DNA from 2 places in the Paenibacillus sp. FSL R7-0333 genome. Region 1 is predicted to be linked to the other one. Evidence: riboswitches for the same ligand, from Rfam matches in the RefSeq annotation. Region 1 holds a riboswitch; the other holds the start of a gene.
The links. Region 1 has a riboswitch for ZMP and ZTP ahead of MKY86_RS29210 (TIGR01440 family protein). Riboswitches for the same ligand answer to the same signal wherever they lie in the genome.
Positions count from the first base shown of each region.

Region 2: it holds a riboswitch for ZMP and ZTP, as region 1 does, so the genes downstream of both, MKY86_RS16065 (GNAT family N-acetyltransferase) here and MKY86_RS29210 (TIGR01440 family protein) in region 1, are expected to answer to the same signal.

Region 1 covers NZ_JBBOBZ010000001.1:6,797,676-6,809,128, reverse strand. Annotated here, with positions in the region: gene MKY86_RS29230 (L-threonylcarbamoyladenylate synthase) at 1-1,061, shown strand, start outside; gene MKY86_RS29225 (V-type ATPase 116kDa subunit family protein) at 1,140-1,289, shown strand; gene MKY86_RS29220 (manganese efflux pump MntP) at 1,428-2,024, shown strand; gene MKY86_RS29215 (low molecular weight protein arginine phosphatase) at 2,100-2,687, shown strand; ZMP/ZTP riboswitch at 2,737-2,820, shown strand; gene MKY86_RS29210 (TIGR01440 family protein) at 2,958-3,563, shown strand; gene glyA (serine hydroxymethyltransferase) at 3,622-4,869, shown strand; gene upp (uracil phosphoribosyltransferase) at 5,291-5,920, shown strand; gene wecB (non-hydrolyzing UDP-N-acetylglucosamine 2-epimerase) at 5,985-7,160, shown strand; gene MKY86_RS29190 (ATPase F0F1) at 7,325-7,558, shown strand; gene MKY86_RS29185 (ATP synthase subunit I) at 7,551-7,928, shown strand; gene atpB (F0F1 ATP synthase subunit A) at 7,958-8,725, shown strand; gene atpE (F0F1 ATP synthase subunit C) at 8,830-9,042, shown strand; gene atpF (F0F1 ATP synthase subunit B) at 9,140-9,628, shown strand; gene MKY86_RS29165 (F0F1 ATP synthase subunit delta) at 9,625-10,176, shown strand; gene atpA (F0F1 ATP synthase subunit alpha) at 10,188-11,453, shown strand, end outside.
Region 2 covers NZ_JBBOBZ010000001.1:3,845,077-3,856,529, forward strand. Annotated here, with positions in the region: gene MKY86_RS16025 (ABC transporter substrate-binding protein) at 1-968, opposite strand, end outside; gene MKY86_RS16030 (response regulator transcription factor) at 1,105-1,866, opposite strand; gene MKY86_RS16035 (cache domain-containing sensor histidine kinase) at 1,859-3,649, opposite strand; gene MKY86_RS16040 (helix-turn-helix transcriptional regulator) at 3,907-4,863, opposite strand; gene MKY86_RS16045 (Gfo/Idh/MocA family protein) at 4,965-5,918, shown strand; gene MKY86_RS16050 (flavodoxin domain-containing protein) at 6,633-7,121, opposite strand; gene MKY86_RS16055 (hypothetical protein) at 7,134-8,033, opposite strand; gene MKY86_RS16060 (TetR/AcrR family transcriptional regulator) at 8,023-8,667, opposite strand; ZMP/ZTP riboswitch at 8,933-9,014, shown strand; gene MKY86_RS16065 (GNAT family N-acetyltransferase) at 9,065-10,162, shown strand; gene MKY86_RS16070 (hypothetical protein) at 10,252-11,322, opposite strand; gene MKY86_RS16075 (GNAT family N-acetyltransferase) at 11,356-11,453, opposite strand, start outside.

The sequences.
Region 1 (11,453 bases):
TGTACGGGCTGGGCGCAGATGCGCGGAACACCGCAGCGGTAGAAGCGGTATTCGCAGCCAAAGGCCGTCCCTCCGATAACCCGCTGATCGTTCATATTGCCCGGCGGGAGGATCTCGGTCGCCTGGTGACGGAGGTGCATCCGGTGGCCGAGGCGCTGATCGATGCGTTCTGGCCCGGCCCGCTGACGCTGGTGCTGCCGGTGCGTCCCGGCGTCCTCTCGCCGCTGGTGACGGCGGGTCTGGATACGGTTGGCGTGCGCATGCCGGATCATCCGGTGGCGCTTGCGCTGCTGCGCGCGGCGGATTGTCCGGTGGCTGCGCCTAGCGCCAACCGCTCCGGGCGGCCGAGTCCGACGCTGGCCGCCCATGTGCTGGAAGACCTCGCCGGATATATCGGCGGGGTTCTGGACGGCGGCGCGGCCGGGGTCGGCCTGGAGTCGACCGTGGTGCAGGTGCAGCCGGACGGGACGGTAGCCGTGCTCCGTCCCGGGGGCATCACCGCCGAGCAGCTCGCGGCGGTGACCGGCACTGAAGCGGCCGCAGCGGAGCCGGCCGCCGGGGCGGACATGCCTGCCGGTGCATCCGGCGGCGGGTCCGTGCCTGTGCCGCCGGCAGCCGTGCCCGGCGGCGGCGAAGCCGGCGCTGCTGCGCAGGCGGCCGCAGGCAGCGGCCCGGCGCCGCGCGCGCCGGGCATGAAGTACACGCACTATGCCCCGCGCGGCGCGCTTGGCATCGTACGCGGCTCCTCCGCGCAGCGCGTGGCGGAGACCGCCGCTGGGCTGCTGCAGGCGGCGCAGCGGGCGGGCGAGATCACGGGCCTGCTCCTCTTCGAGGAGCATAGGTCCCTGTATCCCGCCGACCCGGCCGCCTGCACGGTGTCTCTCGGCTCGCTGTCCTCGCCGGAGGAGACCGCCCGCTTCCTGTATGCCGCCTTGCGGCGCTTCGATGAAGCGGGGGCCACGTACATTCTGGCCGAGGCCTGCCCGGTCACGGGCCTAGGCGCAGCCATCATGAACCGGCTGATGAAAGCCGCTGGAGAATCAGTGATCGACGCCGGGTAGTCAGTTGCTGTTAGGATGGTATGGACCATGTCCTCCTTCTAAGACTGGAACTCATAAGATTAACGTGGAGGTGCTGCTATGAGTGGAAAGGATCAGGAAGCCGATCAGAACAAACTCAGAGAGCTTGAACGGCAACTGAAGGAACGCGATCGGCAGCTGGCCGAGATGGAGGAAGAGTTAGCCATCCTCAAAAAGGCAAAGGAATACTTCGATAAATTTGGAAAATGAATGTTCGGATACACCTGATTTTACGCAGGCCATGGCCCTTCGCCCCCGCCCTGCCATCCACCCCACAGTCATGAATACCATCTTGTCCGCATATCGTTGTTGTACAAGAACTTACGGACTCAGGGTGGAGGGTTATTCATGGGCTGGGACGGAATGGTTGGGGGCTGGGGCGGAATACATGGGGGCTGGGGCCAGATAGTAACAGTGGCCATTATGGCAGTTGCGCTGGGGATGGATGCGTTCTCGCTTGGCGTGGGCATCGGGATGAGGGGCATCCGTCTGCTGCATGTGCTGCAGCTTAGCCTGCTGATTGCTTTTTTTCATGTGCTGATGCCGCTGCTGGGCTTGTTCACGGGCAGCTATGTCGGGCATTTACTGGGACAGGTTACCACCTATGCTGCCGGAGGCCTGCTTGTTTTGCTGGGCGGACATATGGTGTTCAACTCCTTCCGTCAGGACGACGGCGGCAGCAGTCGGCAGATGGATCACCGGACAGTGTGGGGCATGCTGCTGATCTCGCTCAGTGTAAGTGTGGATTCTTTCTCGGTCGGGGTTTCGCTTGGGATGTTTGTGAATAGTATTATTCTAACCGTGCTGGCCTTCGGTGCCTGTGGCGGTGTTATGTCCATTACAGGGCTGCTGCTGGGCAGGCGGGTGAGCCGGGGCCTTGGAGAGTACGGGGAAGCGCTGGGCGGAGCCATTCTCCTGGCGTTTGGCTTGATGTTCATCTTTTGATACAATAACGGCAATACCCATAATTTTTAAGCTTGCTTCATACCGAAATTATAATGTTTACCGGAGGTGGAAAGGTTGCTGCATATTTTATTTGTCTGCACAGGTAATACCTGCCGTAGTCCCATGGCCGAAGGGCTTCTGCGGAAGCTTGCGAAGGAGCGGGGCATTCATGTGGAGGTGCGGTCTGCCGGAGTTTCTGCTGTCCCGGGTACTTCCATATCCAGACATGCTGCGGGCATTCTGCAGGATGAAGGGATTCAGGACCGCATCGTATCCTCACAGCTGAACGGGGAGGCAGTGGCTTGGGCCGATCTGATCCTCACCCTGACAGGAGCGCATAAGCGGCATTTGCTGCAATATTTTCCTGACGCCGTTACCAAGACCCATACCCTTAAGGAGTATGTCCAGACGCAGGAATCCGTGAACGCCGATATCCGGGAGCTGGACAGCTTGTATGCAGATGCGGAGCTGAATCTGGCCCTGGGCACCGAGCCGGATGCTGCGGCTATGCAGCGGATGATTGAGATCCGCCAGCGTATCCCCAGCTTCGATATCAGTGATCCGTTCGGCGGCTCGCGTGAAGATTACGAGCTGGCGGCTGCCGAGATCCGTACGGCGCTGTACAGTCTACTCGATAAGCTTGAATCGCTGAGACGGCTTTGAAGTGGTTGATTTTTTGCTGACTATCCCTTAAGATGTAATAAATATGATCCGGTTCCGGTGTAACTGGCGACAAGTGTGGATGAAACCACGATGGAGCACCTGGAATAAACGGCCGGTCGCCTGGGCAAAAGAGCACATCCGCAGTTCAACCTGCGGACTGCTCTTTTTTGTTTAAAAGTTGCATCTCCATGGAAATCAGAAACGGTTGAAGGGGGCGGTAAGATGGAGGAAGTCCTGAAGCAGAAGTCAGGGGATGACCGCTTATCCGGTATGGCGGCTGCAGAGCAGCAGCTAACGGGCGGCGGGGAGCTTTCTTTGGCCGCAGCCACTGCTGCGGTAACGCGTGAACTTGCAGTAGCGGGCCAGCTCGGTCCGGGGAAGATCATGGTCGTCGGAGCCAGCACAAGCGAAGTGGCAGGGAAGCGGATTGGGACAGGCGGTGCGCTGGAGGTTGCGCGGCAGCTGCTGGAGGGGATTACGCAGATTGCGGATGAATTTGGTTTTCACCCGGTCTATCAATGCTGCGAGCATTTGAACCGTTCGCTGGTGATGGAACGCGCTCTGCTGGAAGCCCTTGGTCTCAGAGAGGTGTCGGCTGTACCCATTCCGGGGGCCGGAGGCTCTATGGCTGCAGCGGCCTACCAGTCCATGACAGATCCGGTACTGGCAGAGACGATTGAAGCTCATGCCGGTATAGATATCGGGGAGACCCTGATTGGCATGCATCTGCGCCGGATTGCCGTACCTTACCGGCCTAGCCTGCGGTATATCGGGGCTGCCCGGGTAAATGCCGCATGGAGCAGACCGCCGCTGATCGGCGGGGAACGGGCCGTGTACCGCACGCCTGAGACTAGCGGTTCCGTGAATTGTGACTGAAGTGAGAGGTTTTAACTAACACCACATAAATCAGAGTTACAGGGAGGAAATTAGAAACATGGAACAATTGCGTAAAAGTGACCCGGCAGTATTGGAAGCGATGGGCCTCGAACTGAGCCGCCAGCGTGCGAACATTGAACTTATTGCCTCAGAGAATATTGTAAGTGAAGCCGTCATGGAGGCCATGGGCTCCGTGCTTACGAACAAATACGCCGAAGGTTATCCCGGCAAGCGTTACTACGGCGGCTGTGAAGATGTGGATATCGTAGAGAACCTGGCCCGTGACCGTGCCAAGGAGCTGTTCGGTGCAGAGCATGCCAACGTGCAGCCGCATTCCGGCGCACAGGCTAACATGGCTGTATATCTTGCTGCCCTTAGCCCTGGCGATACAGTACTGGGTATGAATCTGGCGCATGGCGGCCATTTGACCCACGGCAGCCCGGTGAATGCCTCCGGAATTCTGTATAACTTCGTGGCTTATGGTGTACAGGAGGATTCCTTCCTGATCGATTATGATGAAGTGCGCAAAGCCGCCTTCAAGCACCGTCCCAAAATGATCGTTGCCGGTGCGAGCGCGTATCCGCGTACGATTGATTTTGCCGCACTCGGTTCGATTGCAAATGATGTGGGCGCTCTGTTCATGGTCGATATGGCCCATATTGCCGGTCTGGTGGCTGCCGGTCTTCACCCGAATCCGGTTCCTCATGCCCACTTCGTCACTACAACTACGCACAAAACCCTGCGCGGTCCGCGCGGCGGGATGATTCTGTGCAGACAGCCATGGGCTGCCGCGATTGATAAAGCAGTCTTCCCTGGTTCCCAGGGCGGACCTTTGATGCATGTGATTGCGTCCAAAGCCGTATCGTTCGGTGAGGCGCTGCAGCCTTCATTCAAGACTTATGCCGAGAACGTAGTTAAGAATGCCAAGGTACTGGCAGAGACCCTTGTTGGTGAAGGTATTAATATTGTATCCGGTGGAACCGATAACCATCTGATCCTGCTTGATACCCGCAACCTGAACATTACCGGCAAGGTTGCTGAGAAGGTGCTGGATTCCATCGGAATTACAGTCAACAAGAACGCGATTCCGTTTGACCCGACTAGCCCATTCGTAACCAGCGGTATCCGCATCGGCACACCGGCTGTTACTTCACGCGGTATGGATGAGCAGGCTATGGTTACAATCGGCCGGATTATTGCTACTGTCCTGAAGAACCCGCAGGATGAAGCTAACTTGACTCAGGCGGCGCGTGAGGTAGCCAAGCTGACTGAACAATATCCGATTTACCCTGGATTGCAATACTAATCAGAGTCCTCTAATAATCGCCTTTGCGTACCCGGTTCCGCCGGAAGTACGCAAAGGCTTTTTATTTGCTGCGTTGCTGTTACATAATGTTCACAAATAGCTGCTGAGAAAACGAATGAATTATGTTGAAAATTACATGAAAGTTCATGGAACTTTCATTAAAAGTAGTGAAAGAACTGTGAATAGTATTAAAAGCGCTTAATCGTACAAACTAAGCTTTGTTTTATATCCAGAGAGGTGGCTATATTGCCTTAAGCTTCCATGGGCTGGGAATCTGCAGGAAGCAGGACGACTCGCGGATCTGTCTATCTGTAGGTGAAAAGCAGTCTTGGTGATGATATAATAGATAGGATTTAGCCACCTGAGAAGCCAAGTGCTTACTTTGGCTATAAATAAGACTTACAATTACCGGAGGGACAACATGGGAAAATTGGTGATTTGCGATCATCCATTGATTCAGCACAAATTGACATTCATTCGCGATGTGCGGACCAACACAAAAGACTTCAGGGAGCATGTCGATGAAGTAGCAACACTTATGGCTTATGAGATTACACGTGATATCCCGCTGGAGACCATTACGGTGCAGACGCCAGTGCAGGAAACGCAGAGCAAGGTGATTTCGGGAAGAATGCTCGGGCTGATTCCGATTCTGCGCGCCGGTCTTGGTATGCTGGAAGGTGTTCTTAAGCTGCTTCCTGCGGCGAAGGTAGGTCATGTAGGCCTGTTCCGTGATCCGGACACCCTGCAGCCGGTGGAGTACTACATTAAGCTTCCTACGGATGTCCAGGAACGTGAGCTGATCGTAATCGATCCTATGCTGGCTACAGGCGGCTCTGCCATTGCGGCGATTACCTCGCTTAAGAACCGCGGCTGCACTCAGATCAAGATGATGAACCTGATTGCTGCCCCGGAAGGTGTTGCTGCTGTACAAGCTGCTCATCCGGATGTGGATATCTATGTTGCAGCGCTTGACGATCATTTGAATGATCACGGATATATCGTTCCGGGCCTCGGAGATGCCGGGGACAGACTGTACGGAACCAAGTAAGAAGCACAGATAATAATAGTACGAACCCAATATACCGCGGTTTTCAGAAGAGAGGGAAGGGCTTATGTCCAAAATTAAAGTAATGACGATTTTCGGAGTGCGCCCCGAGGCAATCAAGATGGCGCCTCTGGTTCTGGAGCTGAACAGACATCCTGAGCAGATTGAATCGATTGTTTGTGTAACTGCGCAGCACCGGGAGCTGCTGGATCAGGTGCTTGAGGTGTTCAAGATTACCCCGGATTATGATCTGGACGTAATGAAGGACCGCCAGACGCTCAATGAGATCACGATCCGGGTGCTCGAAGGCCTGGAGCCGGTGCTCCGCGAAGTGAAGCCGGACCTCGTGCTTGTACATGGCGATACCCTGACCACCTTCCTGGCCAGCTATGCGTCTTTCCTGCAGCAGATTCAGGTTGGGCATGTGGAAGCAGGTCTTCGGACATGGAACAAGCTTTCGCCTTATCCGGAAGAAATGAACCGTCAGCTGACAGGCGTGCTTGCTGATCTGCATTTTGCTCCGACCCATTGGTCAGCGGGCAACCTGAGACACGAGAACAAAAAAGAATCAAGTATTTATATCACAGGCAATACCGTAACTGATGTGTTTCAATATACCGTACAGCCGGACTACCGGCATCCGGTCCTTGATTTTGCTTCAGGAAAAAGACTTATTTTGATGACGGCGCACCGCAGAGAATCCCAAGGCGAACCGCACCGTCATATTTTCCGTGCAGTCAAAAGAATCGCTGATGAATTTGAAGATGTAGCCATTGTGTATCCCGTGCACCCGAGTCCGGCAGTCAAGGAACCGGCGCATGAGATCCTCGGCGGACACCCTAGAATCAAGCTGATTGATCCGCTGGATGTCGTTGACCTGCATAACTTTTATCCGCATACCCACCTGATATTGACCGATTCCGGCGGCCTGCAGGAGGAAGCTCCCTCCTTTGGAGTTCCTGTGCTTGTGCTGCGTGATACAACCGAGCGCCCGGAAGGGATCGAGGCCGGAACACTGGAGCTTGTGGGAACGGACGAGGAGAAGGTGTATCAACGGACACATGCTCTTTTGACCGATCAGAACCTGTATCAGTCGATGAGCCGGGCCGCCAACCCGTATGGAGACGGCAAAGCCTCCGAGAGAATTGTCAATGCGATTTTGCACCATTTCGGAGCTGCTGAAGAACGTCCAGAAGAATTTCACACAATGTTCACAAATGATAAAACAGGGCAAGACAACTAATATACTAAGGTTAATAAAAGCAGCATACAGTTAAACTGTACGGTTTATATGGTTTTGGTGTATTTTGCTGTGATTATTTTCATATTTTCATGCGATTTTGGGCAATTTTCTGTGAATTGACAAAGAGTCTGGATATTCAGTAAAATTAGTTGGGATTGTAGCCTATGAAGGAACCAAAGAATGAGCCTGGACTGGGGCGTACGGCTCTAGTACTCGGGGGTGCGGGCAGCTTGCTCACCGCTTACATTGTAATAGGCTTTTTTGTGGCAAAGTGGCTGCGCAATCTGATGGACGGACCTGCCTTTTGGCTGGCTATCGGAACAATTACCGGGTTGATTCTCGGAGTTGTGAATGTTGCTTTGCTAATCAAAAATTTTTTGGGGGAGCAAAATGGATAATATGACTCCCGTAATCAATATCGTCACCAGGGTGACAGTAATCATTATGGCAGGATTGGTAATGGGGTGGGCTCTCCATCATGAGACCCGTGCAGTTACTCTGGGAATGACACTCGGCTTGCTGGCAGGACTGGTTAATTTTCGTTATCTAGCCCTTAAGGTCAGAAGAGTGACAGCAGCGGTGGCGAAGCAAGGGAAAAGCTCCTTCAGCCTTGGTTTTGCTACAAGAATCAGTTTTGGAATTCTGGTGACCATGTTCTCAGTCAAATACGAACATTTCTCGCTGGAGGCAACGATTATCGGCCTGTTCATCCCCCAGCTTCTGGCTATTCCCGTGGGGATATATCTAGGAATCAAGAATAAGCTGTAGCCATATTAAAGAGAAAGGGGGATGATACTATGCACGAAATGCCTTTAATCTATGTTGGCGGAATACCGATTGACCTGTCTGCTGTGCTAATGCTGGTAATCAGCTCGGTGATAGTGTTCGTACTGGTCATGCTCTCCGTCCGTAACCTGTCGGTTGAGAATCCGTCCAAGCTCCAGAATTTCATGGAATGGGTGGTTGAATTTGTACAGGGACTGATCAGCAGCGCCATGGATCTGAAGAAGGGAAAGCCTTACATATCACTGGGATTGACGCTGATACTGTTTATCTTCGTCTCCAATCTCCTTGGTCTGCCGTTTTCCGTTATTACAGAGGCCGATGGTCCGGTTACAGTCTTCGGACATGTTATCGAAGCAACTAAGAACCTGGCCGATGGCGCGCATGCTGAGATTCTGTGGTACAAATCGCCGACTGCAGACATCAACGTAACCGCAGGACTTGCGATCGTTGTGTTTGTACTCATGAACTACTTAGGCATCAAGCTGAACGGCAAGCATTATTTCAAACATTATATTGAGCCGTTTCCAATTTTCTTGCCGCTGAACATCATTGAGAACCTGGCGAAGCCAGTGGCGCTTGCCATTCGTCTATTCGCTAACATTTTTGCCGGCGAGGTTCTGATTACCGTCATTCTGAAGCTGGGACTATTCAGTATTCCGTTCCTGGCCATCTGGCAGGGCTTCAGTATCTTTGTCGGGGCGCTTCAGGCCTTTATCTTTACGATTCTGACGATGGTCTACATCGCACAGATGACGATCCACGAGGAAGAAGCGCATTAATAAGCTGCCGTGAGGATAGCGGCAGCTGCCGGAAACCTTCGCGGGAGATTTTATATTATTAAGACATTACAAAAAGAACCGAAATTAAAGGAGGATATTTACAAATGGAATTTTTGGCAGCAGCAATCGCGGTTGGTTTGGGCGCACTCGGCGCAGGTCTGGGTAACGGTATGATCGTCAGCAAGACGGTGGAATCTATCGCCCGTCAGCCGGAAGCACGTAACGCACTGCAGACAACAATGTTTATCGGTGTAGGTATCGTGGAAGTTATTCCTTTGGCCGCTACAGTTATCGCGTTCCTGATCATGTTTACTTAATAAACCGTTTTTACGGTTTGGCGGGGAGGGCAAGTGCCATCCGCGCCTTACTTTTGTATATGTCCGCAAGCCGCGGTAACGGAAGGGAGTGACCTCAGTGGATATCGTTTGGACCAATATATTGTTTTCCATTATTGCTTTTGTACTCCTGTATTTCCTGCTCAGCAAATTTGCCTTCAGCAAGCTGTTTGGAATTATGGAGAAGCGCCGCGAAATGGTGCTGCAGCAAATGGATGAAGCAGCCAAGACCAGAGAGCAGGCGGTCGCTTATGTAGAAGAGCAGAAGCAGGCCCTGCAGCAGGCGCGCCAAGAGGCACAGGCTATCATTCAGCAGTCCCAGGCTACCAGCAACAACCAGGTTGACAAGATTCTTGAGCAGGCCCATGTGGAAGCGAGCCGTCTGAAAGACGAAGCGGTACGCGACATTGAGAACGAGAAGAACAAAGCGGTTGAAGCGCTGCGCAGCGAGCTGGGCACAGCCTCGGTCCGCATTGCCTCGAAGCTGCTTGAGAAGGAAGTTGCAGCTGACGGCGAGCAGGAACAGCTTGTTGATCAATACCTCAAAGAGGTAGGAGGCCGATCATGAGCCGCGACACGGTAGTTGCCGGGCGCTATGCCAAAGCCTTGTACAGTGTAGCGGTGGATGAAGGCAATACGCTTCAAGTGGAGGAACAGCTGAAGTTAGTCGTTGAAGTGCTTGATAACGATGCAGAGGTGAAACGGTTTATCCTGGCACCCCGCATCTCGCAATCCGACAAGCTGAATGTGCTGCGCGGAACACTTCAAGGTAAAGTCTCGGAAGCCGTACTGAACACGGTAGAGTTATTGGTAAAGCGGGGCAGAACCGATATTTTCGAAGAGTTGCTTGCCAAGTATATCAAGATTGAAGGGGATGCTCTTGGCATTGGCTACGCTACTGTCTATTCCGCTTATTCCCTGAATCAAGCTGAACAGGATAGTGTTGCGGCTGAATTCAGCCAGCTTACTGGCCGTAAGATTCGTGTAACCAATGTGGTCGATACAAGCCTGCTCGGCGGACTGAAGGTCGTCATCGGCGATACGCTGTATGACGGAAGTCTGTCCGGTAAGCTTACGCGTCTTGAGAAATCCTTTAATGATAAGCAAAGAAGATAGGGGTGAGGATATTGGGCATCAGACCTGAAGAGATCAGCACTTTGATCAAAAGTCAAATTGAGCAATATAAAGCCGATATCGAAGTGGCCGAAATTGGCACCGTCATTCAAGTCGGCGACGGTATCGCCCGTGTCTACGGTCTGGAAAACGCAATGGCAGGGGAACTGCTGGAGTTCTCCAACGGGGTAGTGGGCATGGCGCTTAACCTGGAAGAAAGCAACGTCGGTGTTGTTATTCTGGGTGAATACAAAGAGATCCGCGAAGGCGATCAGGTTAAACGTACCGGCCAGATCATGCAGGTTCCGGTTGGCGAAGCCATGCTGGGCCGCGTTGTAAATGCACTGGGCCAGCCGCTTGACGGCAAAGGACCAATAGCTACTACAGAATTCCGTCCGGTTGAACATAACGCGCCGGGGGTTATCGACCGTAAGTCGGTACACGAACCGATGCAGACGGGGCTAAAAGCAATCGATGCCATGGTGCCAATTGGCCGCGGACAACGCGAGCTGATCATTGGTGACCGTCAGACAGGTAAGACAGCAATCGCAATTGATGCGATCATCAACCAGAAGGGCAACGGGATGAAGTGTATCTATGTTGCTATCGGACAAAAACAATCTACTGTTGCACAGGTAGTAGAAACCCTCCGCCGTCATGGCGCGCTGGATTACACTATCGTTGTAACCGCGTCGGCTTCCGAGCCTTCTCCGCTGCTCTATATTGCTCCGTACGCAGGCTGCGCTATGGGCGAATACTTCATGTACAAGGGCGAGCATGTGCTTGTAATCTATGATGACCTGTCCAAGCAGGCTTCGGCTTACCGCGAATTGTCCCTGCTGCTCCGCCGTCCACCGGGCCGTGAAGCCTTCCCTGGTGACGTATTCTATCTGCACTCCCGTCTGCTGGAACGTGCGGCCAAGCTTAGCGATGCGCTTGGTGGTGGTTCATTAACCGCGCTGCCATTCATCGAAACACAGGCTTCTGACGTATCGGCTTACATTCCAACGAACGTAATTTCGATCACAGACGGCCAAATCTTCCTTGAATCCGACTTGTTCAACTCCGGTCAGCGTCCGGCAATCAACGTAGGTATCTCCGTATCCCGTGTAGGGGGTTCCGCACAGATCAAAGCCATGAAGAAGGTCGCCGGTTCCCTTCGTCTGGATCTGGCTCAATACCGTGAGCTTCAAGCCTTCTCCCAGTTCGGCTCCGATCTGGACAAATCAACGCAGGCCCGTCTGAACCGCGGTGCGCGTATGATGGAGATTCTGAAGCAG
Region 2 (11,453 bases), 3.0 Mb from region 1:
TGCTTGCTGTCCTTGAACAGCGTATAGCCTGCTTGACCCAGCATCGGAACACTTCCTGCGGAGCCGGACGGCATCGGCGCAATGCTCCATTCAAACCCTTTAATGTCACGCGCTTTCGAGACATAGCTGTAGTTGTCGAAGAACATGCCCAGATTCCCTGCGTCGAAGCTGATCTGCTCGCCTGCTTTCGGGTGGGATTCGTCCTTATACATCATCCGCTCCAGCAGCTCCATGGTCTCCACGCCGTACTGGTCATTCCAGGTGAACGCGGTCAGATCCTCATTGAACGGGCCGCTTCCATAAGACCACGAGTAAGAGGACAGAATGGCCCAGGTCTTCCAGTCACGGAAGAAATTCGCGCCATACACCCGGCCCCCAGCGTCTTTGACAGCAATCGCTTTGGCCGATTCCTCAAAGGTCTTCCAGGTCCATTTCCCTTCGGAGGCCAGCGTGTTCGGGTCCGTCAGATTCGCCTTATCGAACAGCGTCTTGTTGTAGAACATGACCACCGGCGGGGTAGAGAACGGCAGGCCAAGCAATTGATCCCCGTCCCGGAACAAATCTAGCGTGCTCGGAATATAATCGTCCAGGTTAAAGGAAGCATCGTCCTTGAAGGAGGAGACATCCGCCAGAATGCCGTTGGCCTTGAACTGCGGGATCATCCGCTCCGATACCCAGGCGATATCCGGAAGGGATTTTCCTGCGGCCAGCACGGATATTTTCTGCTGATAATCGGTGAACGGCACCGAATCCATGGTCACCTTAATGCCCGGATTGTCTGCTTCAAATTGGCTGATCAGCTTGTTGTACACATCCATATGCCCTTGATTGCCCCACATCAGAAACTTTAACTCCACATCTTCCTGTTTCCCGGGACTCTCGGCATTTCCGCTTGCTGCGGGTTTGGCACAACCTGCCGTCAAGCCCAGCAGCATGGCTGAAAGAAGCACTGCTCCTGCTTTTTTCATGAATATCCCCCTTTGATATGTTAGTTTTAATGACTCTTTTAGTATAAAGGAGACTAATCTGACGGATAAATCACCCAGAATACAGGAAAGGTTCGTTTTGTTTATGATCTATGTTAGATTAATTAACGTTTCATTCCTAATGATTAAATTGATTGCGGTACTCTCCCGCCGTTCCCCCTGTCTGCTGCTTGAACACCAGCATGAAATGCTTCGGGCTTTGATGGCCGGATAACCGGGCGACATCATATATTTTGAGCTGGGTATGGCTGAGCAGCCATTTCGCACGTTCCATCCGGGAATCCGTTACATAGTCTGAATAATTGCAGCCCGCTTCTCCCTTGAACAGCTGGCTCAGATACGTAGCGTTCAGATTGACATGGGAAGCTACCGTCTGCAGCCGCAGATCACCGTCAATATGCAGCCTGACATATTCCTTAACATCCCGTATGATCTTGCGTGTATCCCCTCCGCTCTCCACCCGCAGCGGGCCTGGCGTCTGTTCCAGGGAAGTTATGCCATGACGCTTATCGAGCAGCAGCCGTGCTTTTTCCATCACGCTAACAAGCTCATGACGTTCTACGGGCTTTAACAGGTAATGAAGAACGCCGTATTCAATGGCCTTTTGGGCATATTCAAATTCGCCGTATCCGCTTACAATGATGATGAGCAGCCCGGGGTACATCGACTTCACCTTTTCGGCCAGCGCCAGTCCGTCCATTTCCTTCATGCGGATATCGGTAATCATTACGTCCGGCAGCTCGGACTTTAAGTACAGGAGCGCCTCCCGTCCGCCCGGCATTTCAGCGGTCACCTCGAAAAAGGGTGCCGACCTGCTAATTAGCTCGCGCATCCCTTGTCTAATCACGATCTCGTCCTCTACGAGCAGCACTTTATACATCCTCTTCTCCCCCTGATTCCGGTATCGTTATCGTAATAGTCACGGCCAGCCCTTGTCCCGGACTTCCGTCAACCGTGAGGCTCCCTCCTTCTCCGTACAGCAGCTTGATCCGCTGGCCGATATTGCGCAGCCCCAGACTCTCCTCCTCGCTGCGCCGGAGCGAATCCATGGAAGGATCTTGTTCGATCTCCCGGTTCAGCGCCGTGAGTTCCTCCTCCTCTAAGCCGTTCCCGTCGTCACGCACCGTAATCAATAGCTCGTTGTCAAAACGCAGCGCTGACACCCAGATCGTCCCTTCTTCGCGCCCGGCGATCCCGTGATCGATGGCATTCTCCACCAGCGGCTGAATAGTAAGCTTCGGAATGCGCAAATGCAGCACTTCTTCTTCAATCTCGTTATGCACCGTCAGCTTCCCGCCAAAGCGGATCTGCTGGATACGCACATAGGAGTCTACGAACGCAATTTCCTCTCCCAGCGCTACGAGCCGGCCGGCCTTGTCAATCGTATAGCGAAGCAGCTTGCCCAGTGCGGATACCATATCGGATACCTCATCATGCCTGCGCTGGACGGCCATCATATTGATCGATTCCAGCGTATTATAGATAAAATGCGGGTTAATCTGACTCTGCAGGGCGGACAGCTCAGCCTCCTTTTCCCGGAGTCCAATCACGAGTACCTCATGAAACAGGCGGTTGATTTCCTCCATCATCTTATTAAATCCGCGCCCGAGCTGCCCGAATTCATCTCCCCCCAGCGGACTGACCCGCATGTTGAAATCACCCCGCTCCACCCTGGACATATTGCTCTTGAGCTCTACCAGAGGGAGGGTGATCCGGTACGATACCGCATAAGCGAGCAACAGCACCGTCACCAGGCAAAAAAGGGCAAGCCATAACGTGAAAATCATCATCGCGCGCGATTCCTTCAGCATGACTCCAATGGGGGTCAGACCGATGACGGACAAGCCCGAATACGGGGACTTATGGCTGACAAACAAATAATCTGTGCCTCCCAGCCTCTCCCGCTCCCCGCCGTGCAGCTCCTTGATCCGCCCGGAGTGAATCAGCTCGCCGTATGCCGACTGCCCGTTTCCCGGCTTTTGCTCATACAGCAAGCGCTGGTCTCCGTCAATGATCATCAGATTCGTAGACTCTTCAATCTTCAGCTTAGAGAAGACGGAGCCGAAGGCCGATTGCTTAGCGTCGATGAGTATGTAGCCCAGACGCCTCAGCGTTCTGGGTTCCTTGATTACCCTGGCTACCGAAATGTAGGCTAAGGGGTCGCTTCCGGCATAATAAGACGGATGATGCGGAGGAAGAATGATCCACTCGCCGTCTGACCGCTTGAGGGCGCTGAACCATTCGTCATGCCTGCCATCCCATGAGGTGTTGACCGCCAGCGGCTCCACGTTGGAGAACAGAGTTCCGCTGTTGCTCAGCAGATGGATGCCCCGGATTTCCGGACGATCGTACGCCTGTGCGGAGGTATATAGCTTCATTTTCTGATAATCGTCCGACAGCGCCCATGTGCCTGAACCCATAGGACCATCGTATTTAGCCAGAATAGACAACACCTGTTCATCATACAGAGGCATCAGCGACAACCGCTCCAGATCCTTCAGCAGCCTGTCCAGATTGGCGTTGGCCTGTCCGGCGACATCCACCGTATATTGCTTTGTTTTCTCGTTCAGGGTGGAGGAGAAATGACGGTACGTCACCATTCCCTGCACACTTAACGGCAGCAGCGTCAGCATGGTGAACAGGAGCAGCAATCTGGTGCGCATTTTACTTCTTCTCAACCGTAGGATCAGCCCCCGCAGCATCTCAAGCCCTCCTTTTGTCAAGTAAGCTGACATCTAAACCTCTTTACAGTTTATCGTATAATGTTCCGTAATTGAATTCTATCCTCTTATGTTTGGAAAAGGTACGGTTCAACAAAGTCAATAAACCCCAAACCTGCTGAAAAGCAAGGTCTGGGGTTTATTATTTCACTATTCAATTGTAGAATAAGTTAACATAATATTGATTATGTCTCCTTGTTTCAATTATACATTTTATCCCACATTCGCACTTGATTGCTGACATACTCTCTCAGCTCTGGCGGCCCCACAATTTCAGCATGAACCAATAGCGGCAGCACCCTCGCACAGGCCGAGCTATAATCGTACATATTCACATTAAACAGCCAGGCATCTCCATCAGATCCGGTATTCATGACCTCCAGCCCCTGCAACATCTGCTCATTCTTAACACGGGTACGGATGACCACCGGATAGAACTCCCGCGCTCTGCTGGTCTGAACGAAGGCTTGCTCTGCTTGACTCCAGTATGCTTGGAGGGAGAAATGCTCAGGGATGGCATAGGTCTCCTCCAATAAAGTAACGGCTGTGAACCGTTCGCACTTGAATGTCCGCAGATCCCCGGCGCTCTCGCAGTAGGCGGCAAGATACCATTCCCCCTGCTTCACGATGAGTCCATAAGGCTGCAGCTTCCGCTGCGAGCTCTCCCCATTCACCTTAAGGTACTCTGCCGCAATCTTCCGTCCCCGCCACACCGCAGTGCGCAGAATCTCAAGATACGGCACCGCTGCCTGACCGCTCCACCACGGCGTATCATCGAACAGAAACCGGCGCTGCGCGGTACGGATATCCTCTTGATACGGAGCAGGCAAGCTTGCTTCCAGCTTCAGGAGCGCATTTTTGAGCAGCAGACTGGTCTCTCCTGAAGCGCCCGCCGGCATTCCCATCCCCGTCAAAAAGAGCTGGACCACCTCTTCCCCATGCAGTCTCCGCAGACTCACCGTATAGCCTTCCATGAGCGAAATTCCGCCGTTCGGCCCGGTGGTGGTGACCAGCGGGATTCCCGATTCCGCCAAAACATCGATATCTCTGTAAATGGAGCGGACGGACGTTTCGAGGGCGATGGACAGCTCGTTCGCCTTCATCCGGCCCCGGGATTCAAGCAGTAAAAGTATAGCAATCAATCGGTGCAGCCGCATGCTTCTCCCCCAAACCTTCTTATTCGTCATCTATTCTTGCCACTCTGTTGTCAACAATACTGCGTTATGATGAATGTATCAAAATCAAGGAGCTGCTGCAAATGAATATTGGCCTATTGGGAACTGGGTTCGGGGCGTATCACGCCTCTCTCCTGAAGCAAATGGAGTTCGTGAACCGGATTGTGGTTTTCGGGAGAAATGAGGACAAGCTGCTGAAGCTGAAGGAAGAGCTGGGGGTAGAGATTACGATGAATGCTGAGGACATTCTGTCTGATCCCTCGATTGACGTAGTGGATATCTGCCTGCCGTCTGCGCTACATAAGACCTATGCGGTAGAGGCGATGAGACGGGGCAAACATGTTTTTTGCGAGACGCCGGTTGTTCTGGAGCCGGAAGAAGGGCGGGAGCTGCTGGACGCCGAACAGCGGTATGGCCGCAGAATCCTCGTCAATCAATTCATCAAATTCGATTATGCCTATGAATACCTGGAACAGTCCGCCCGTGAATCCACCTACGGCCAACTGCTGCATGTCAGCTTCCGCAGGGAGACCGCCCCGGTGTGGGGGGATCTGGGCCTGTCCGCGATCGCTGCCAATCTGATGATTCATGAGCTGGATGCTATCGCGTGGCTGCTGGACACCCCTGTACCCTCTTCCGTCTGTGGGACCTCTGGAGGTGTGGACGGTCAGGCGCTGGTTCATGCTTCTTTCACTAACACTGGTGTTAGCGCGCACATAACCGTGTCTTCACAGATGCCGGAAGTGTACCCGTTCACGGTTGGTTACGAAGCTTATTTCGAGCGCGGCAAGCTGGTATTCCACGAGACCAATGCTGCGAATGGAGAGGTTGAAGCCAGCCTAACCAGCTATACTTCTGAGGGCAAGACGGCTATCCCGGTAATCCCGAACAATCCTTATGAGAAAAGCCTGCGCCATGCCCTGCTCTCTTTGCAAAACGGGACCATCTCCCAACTGTCATTGCAATCTGCACTGAAGTCCGTGGATATGGCCTGTAAGCTGACGGATCAGCTTACAGCGGACACAGTAGCTTTGTAATTATGCCGGCCAGATACTGTCCAATGCAGGCTTAACGAATCAGGCCCGGTAGAAAGCAAAGTTGGAGAACGGAACTAGTTGGATTTTCTACATTTGCTGATCAACGAATCGTTCCTGTTGGGCTAACAGTTGGAAAAATGGCACTTCTTCAGGCGAATTCCGGCCAAATCCGCAACATTGCCTCCAGTAGATGCTGTTTTTCCAATTGCTACAGAAATCCAACTTGATACAGGTGAAACAAGATACATTTTTCCACTTGCTTCCTTTAGCTAGCTCCGTTCCGCAGCCCTGTACGGGCTGATCAACGACAAGTCCAGGTGCGTAACCCGCCCGGAGGGGTTGACAGCGATGATCTGATTTGGCAGGCGTTCAGCTCTCTTTTTCTGTTAGTTAGTTGCTAAGGTTAGTTGAAAGTTTGGGTTTTGGCGTAGTGATTAGGGTGAGTTGGGGTATTGTTTTTTCTATTATGAATTTTTCATATAATGAAATAAGGTGATTAGAGAGTGTGGAATTGGTATCTTTTCACTTTTGTGTGTTTTTGTTTTGGTACAATTTCGTTAATGACTATAAGTTAACATAATATTTGTTATGTCGTTTTGATTTCTTGCTATCTCTCTTGTCTGCTATTTCCTCCCTTCGATTTAACGCATTGCCGCTTCAAAATGCCGCTGCTCCACTTCATTCCATCGCCGCCAACCTTCATTCCCCTCCTCCCTACTCGCCCGCCGACATCGTATGCACGAAGCGCTCCAGCTTATCCATGGATAGCCCGCCTCCTGTCTTGTGCTCCTTACCTTTTACCATACGCAGAATCCACTTGTCTAAGGCAGATATCCGGTCCGGGTAGATCTCATCGCCCATGATCTCCCTGGCAAGCGCCTTGTTGTAGATAATCTCAGGGTAAGCCTGCTTCAGTTCCTCCTCCCCCTTCTCCCCTGTCATTCCTGCACAGATGAACAAGCCCAGCCGTTTGGTTAAAAGCTCCTGCTTATGCTGGGCTGTGAATGCAGCCATCTCCTTACGGATTCTGCCATAGTAGATGGAGCCGCCTAGGATTACTGTGCCGTAGCCAGTTAGATCCGGCAACTGGCCAGAGCTCAGATTCACCACTTCGGCCGCGTTCAGCCTGGCTTGCAGCAGTAATGCGGCTTTTTCCGTACATCCGTATTTGCTTGCATACACGATCAAGATCCGATTGCTCACTTAAGTCCGCCTCTATTCTATAGGTAATGGGCTTGCAGGTGGTGCGGGTTCCTGCGCATAACGCAGTACCAGAATGAGACACCCGATGACTGCCAGATTGAAGATTGGGAACAGGGTCAACTCTACCATCGAGACATGAACTCCTGCCCTCAGCATCCCAATCATCATGGAGGAGATGGAGGTCAGCAGGGTTGCGGCTTTTACCAGGACAACTGGAGCCAGAAGATAACCATAAGACTGCCTGCGGACGAGCAATGCCCCTGTCAGAACCATGAGCGGAAGCAATACAGCTAAATCCAGTGCCTGAATCACCAGCGTGGTGTAATGCTCAAGCAGATCAGGTGCGGTTCCATTCCGCCAGCCGCCGGCAATCCGGCCCAGCCATAACATGATAATCAGGAAGGCAATCATCAGGAGAATAAAGCCGATGCTTCGGGCCGGAAGCTTCGAGTTGAAGGATATCCCGTCCCGCTCCAGCGAGCGAAAAACTAATATAAACGCATACAACCCCGCCGAAAACAACATGACATAGACCAAAAACAGAGGATTATACATCGCCAGGAAAGAGTAGGATGCGTACGTATATGTGAAATATCCGAGTGTCCCGGCAAGCAGCAGCCGCCCTCTGATTCGTCTGCTGAGACTCAAAAGCAAGGAAATCAGCAGCAATGGAACGCCGGCGAACAGTGTAACGCCATCCTGGGCGATGGCCTGGGCTGCTGCGGACACCGAATCATCCTTGTAGATTCCGTTTCCGTACAGCTCAACTTGTTCTCCCCGGATGGAAGTATAGTATGGATGCCCCCCTTCACTCTCAGCTCCATGGCCTGAGAACAGCCCGATTCCTGACGCTACAATGCTGAGAGCCAGGATAAGCAAGGTTAACACGCTTATGGCTCTGCTATGCTTCATCCTGCCCCTCCTGACCCTGTGCGATATGCACCATAGCTTCAATATGCCGGGCGATCAGCGCCTCCCTCTGCTCCTCCGGGAGCTGCTTCTCCACGGTCAGTCTCAGAATCAGCCCGAAGGCCGCACTCCAGATAATTTGGGCCGTCAGCTCAATCTCCTGTTCACTCCGTGAGGCCAGCCCTCTGAACCGCCGCAGATTGCTGCAGAGCATACGGATCGCGTTGCGCTCCCGTGCCGCGCCTTGGTGCAATACCGCCGTGTGGCTAAGTACAGCCGGTGAGTCGTTCAGCATAACCGTCCGGTAGGAGGAGCCTTCCGCAGTGGTCATTCGTATATACTGGGCCAGTGAGCGCCTTAAGTGGTCTTCCGCCGATTCTCCGTCCGGCAGCGGAGCGGGTCCGGTGACCAGCCCGGCCATGAATTCGTCGTAGCCCTGTTGAAGAAGCTGCTCCACAATATCCTCCTTCCCCTCAAAATAATGATAAATACTTCCCGCGGAGTAATCCATCCGCTGTGCAATTTTACGGATCGACAGCTGTTCAATTCCCTTCTCCTTCACTAATTCACCGGCTGTGGCCAGAATCAGATTCCGCATCGCTTCGCGTTCCTGCGCTTTCCTCTCTTCCTTGCTCATGACTATCAGACACCTCCGTTTGTGTGATGGCCGTTCATTGAACGCTGTATTAATTTTTGAACACTGTTCAATGACAATTATAAGCATTTGGAGCGCACAAGAGTGTGATTATTGATACATTTATTGCCCCTTTAACACATTTGGTTTCCCGGTGAAATCTGAGTTTTTCAACTAACCGGATCGCCCTAAGATTAATCTTTGAGATTTATTTGGAAAAATGATGTTGATCTCATCCGTTCAAACATATTATAATAAACAGTAAATATATGGGATGCGTAACTGGCGAGAACGTAGATTACTACGGGGGAGCGCATCCGTCAAATAAGCCGTTCGCCTGGGCAAAGCATTTGGTTGATTTTTAACCAAATGCTTTTCTATTTTCAAGGAGAGTGTTGGAATGGGAACAGCGAAAAAAGTAGCGGTGCTGGTATATGATCAAGTGGATGCTTTAGATGTAACGGGACCGTTCGACGCATTCGCGGTGGCGAGCAATTGGGGGAAGGACTTTCTGGTCTATACGGTCGCTCTGGAATCAAAAATGCCGATCAGGACAATCAGCGGCTTGACAATTCATCCGGAATTCGCTTCTTCAGAGTGTCCGAATCCGGACATCCTGATCGTTCCGGGAGGCTGGGGGGCGCGTAAGGAGATGCATAATGAGAAGTTAACCGACTGGATTAACGCAACCTCACAGCGGGCTGCATTTACGCTGTCCGTCTGCACGGGTGCACTGCTGCTCGCCAAGGCCGGACTTCTCGAAGGACTACGGGCTACCACCAATATGCGGGCCATGGATTTGCTAATGGAGGCCGCGCCGGCAAGCACGACGCTGATAGAGAACGTCCGATACGTGGACAATGGCCGAATCATTACATCGGCGGGTGTTACGGCAGGCATTGATGCAGCACTGCATCTTATCGCAAAACTTCATGGGGAGGAACGGTCGATTGATACTGCGTCGATGCTTGAGCATGACTGGAGACGGGAGCCTTCCGAATCGCTCGCTATCCGCAGGGCAACGGATGAAGATGTGGACGGTATTCGCTCCCTTCTTATTGACGCAGCACAATGGATTCATTCGGCCCATGGCTTTTGGCAATGGCGCGTCGAAAACTTCGAACGCGAGATTGTCGAGGCATTTGTCCGGGATAATGAAGTGTTCGTTGCGGTTCACAGGAATGAACTCGTCGGGTGTTGCTCCGTCCACTGGGGATACGAGGAAATATGGGGAGAGCAATTTCACGAGGACGCGGGGTATGTTCACAGGTTATGTGTTGCGCGCAAAAGGAAAGGAGAAGGAATTGGCTTGCAGCTCATTCGCTACGCAGAAAGTTATATTCGGGCCAAGGGAAAAAGCTGGCTTCGCCTCGACTGCATGGCCGACAACCCAAGCCTAAATTCATACTACGTCAGTCTAGGATTCGTATTGCAGGGCCGATTTGATGAGGAGTTCTGGAGCGCGAACTTGTATGAAAGAGAAGTACCCTGCCAGTAAGCGTAACGATCAATCTTCTGTTAATGCTTTTTCTTCACCAAGGTTTAAAAAAAGCCTGAGCTCCCCCGAGGGAATCCCAAGCTTATGGGTTAATCAATATTAGCGATCTTCCATTCTCCCTGCTTGTTCTTCAGCAAAGAAATCTCATAGATTTCGTCCCGGATATAACCCTCCGAAGTCATACGCTTAAAACTGATATAGAAGCCTGCCCGCTTGGTTCCCTCAATAGGAATTCCTACAACGGTCAGTTCATTGAACCGGTAGCTGTTCTTCTCATCCAACAGGAATTGCAGTGCTTCGTCAAGCTGAGGGGTAATCATCGTGGCTGCAAACTTTTCTTTATCTCTGGCGGACCAGGCTTCAATGCAAGCCATTGTCTCCCGCAGCGCTTGCTTGTTGCCCGGACTTTTGCCTACCTCAGGAGCCTTCAGGAACACGCCCGGTGTAATCGGCGGCTGCTTCTCCAGGTATTCAACATTACTAAGCATAGACAGGAAAAGAGGCAGCAGCTTATAAGATTCCGCTTCCAGCATATGAATCTCGGCCCGGTAAGCGGTACCCTTGGCTTGGAAAACAAACGCTTCTACGCGCTGGTCACCTTCCCGCTTCATTCCGGTATATTCCTTGTACTTCAGCAGCTTCGGGTCCGTACCAGGTTCCAGCTTCTCATTACGCGCTGCACCCTTATCGTCTCCAAGCTTCACGAACTTAATATAGTTCCGTTTGTCCGCTGTCCCCCAGGCGGTTCTCCCATCCTGTTCGAAGCGGACCATCGATTCCGGCAGGAACACACCGAGCGGCAGGCGCTGATCCGCCGAGAAGGCGGTCGGGATTTTGACTCCTTCCAATACATAATCGATTCCGCTCTCTGAATAGTCCCGAACCTCGGGAATCAGGGTTGCTGACTTAGGTGCAGGGGCTGCTGTTGCAGTGGGCGGGGGAGCCGCCGTCACAAGGGGCGTTGCTGATTCCGCAGCGGCTGTAGCCGCGGATAATGGCTGATCCGCCGTTTGCTCTGGCGGGCCGGGTGAGCCCTGCTTCACTTCATCGCTGCAGCCTGTGCTCAGCACTAGTGCCAGTGCGATACATCCCGCTCCCAATAAGCGCTTACGCTTGTACACAATCATCACCTCAGTTACCAGACGCTGGATACGATCCAAAGTTGCGCTGAAGCCTGCCAGAAATAGGTGAATTTATTTCTTAACCCTATTCGTATTTAATGTGCTGAAGTATTGGCTGGGATTGCCTTGGCGGGAGTTGAACCGCTCCTGGAAATCACCGCCGGTGTAAG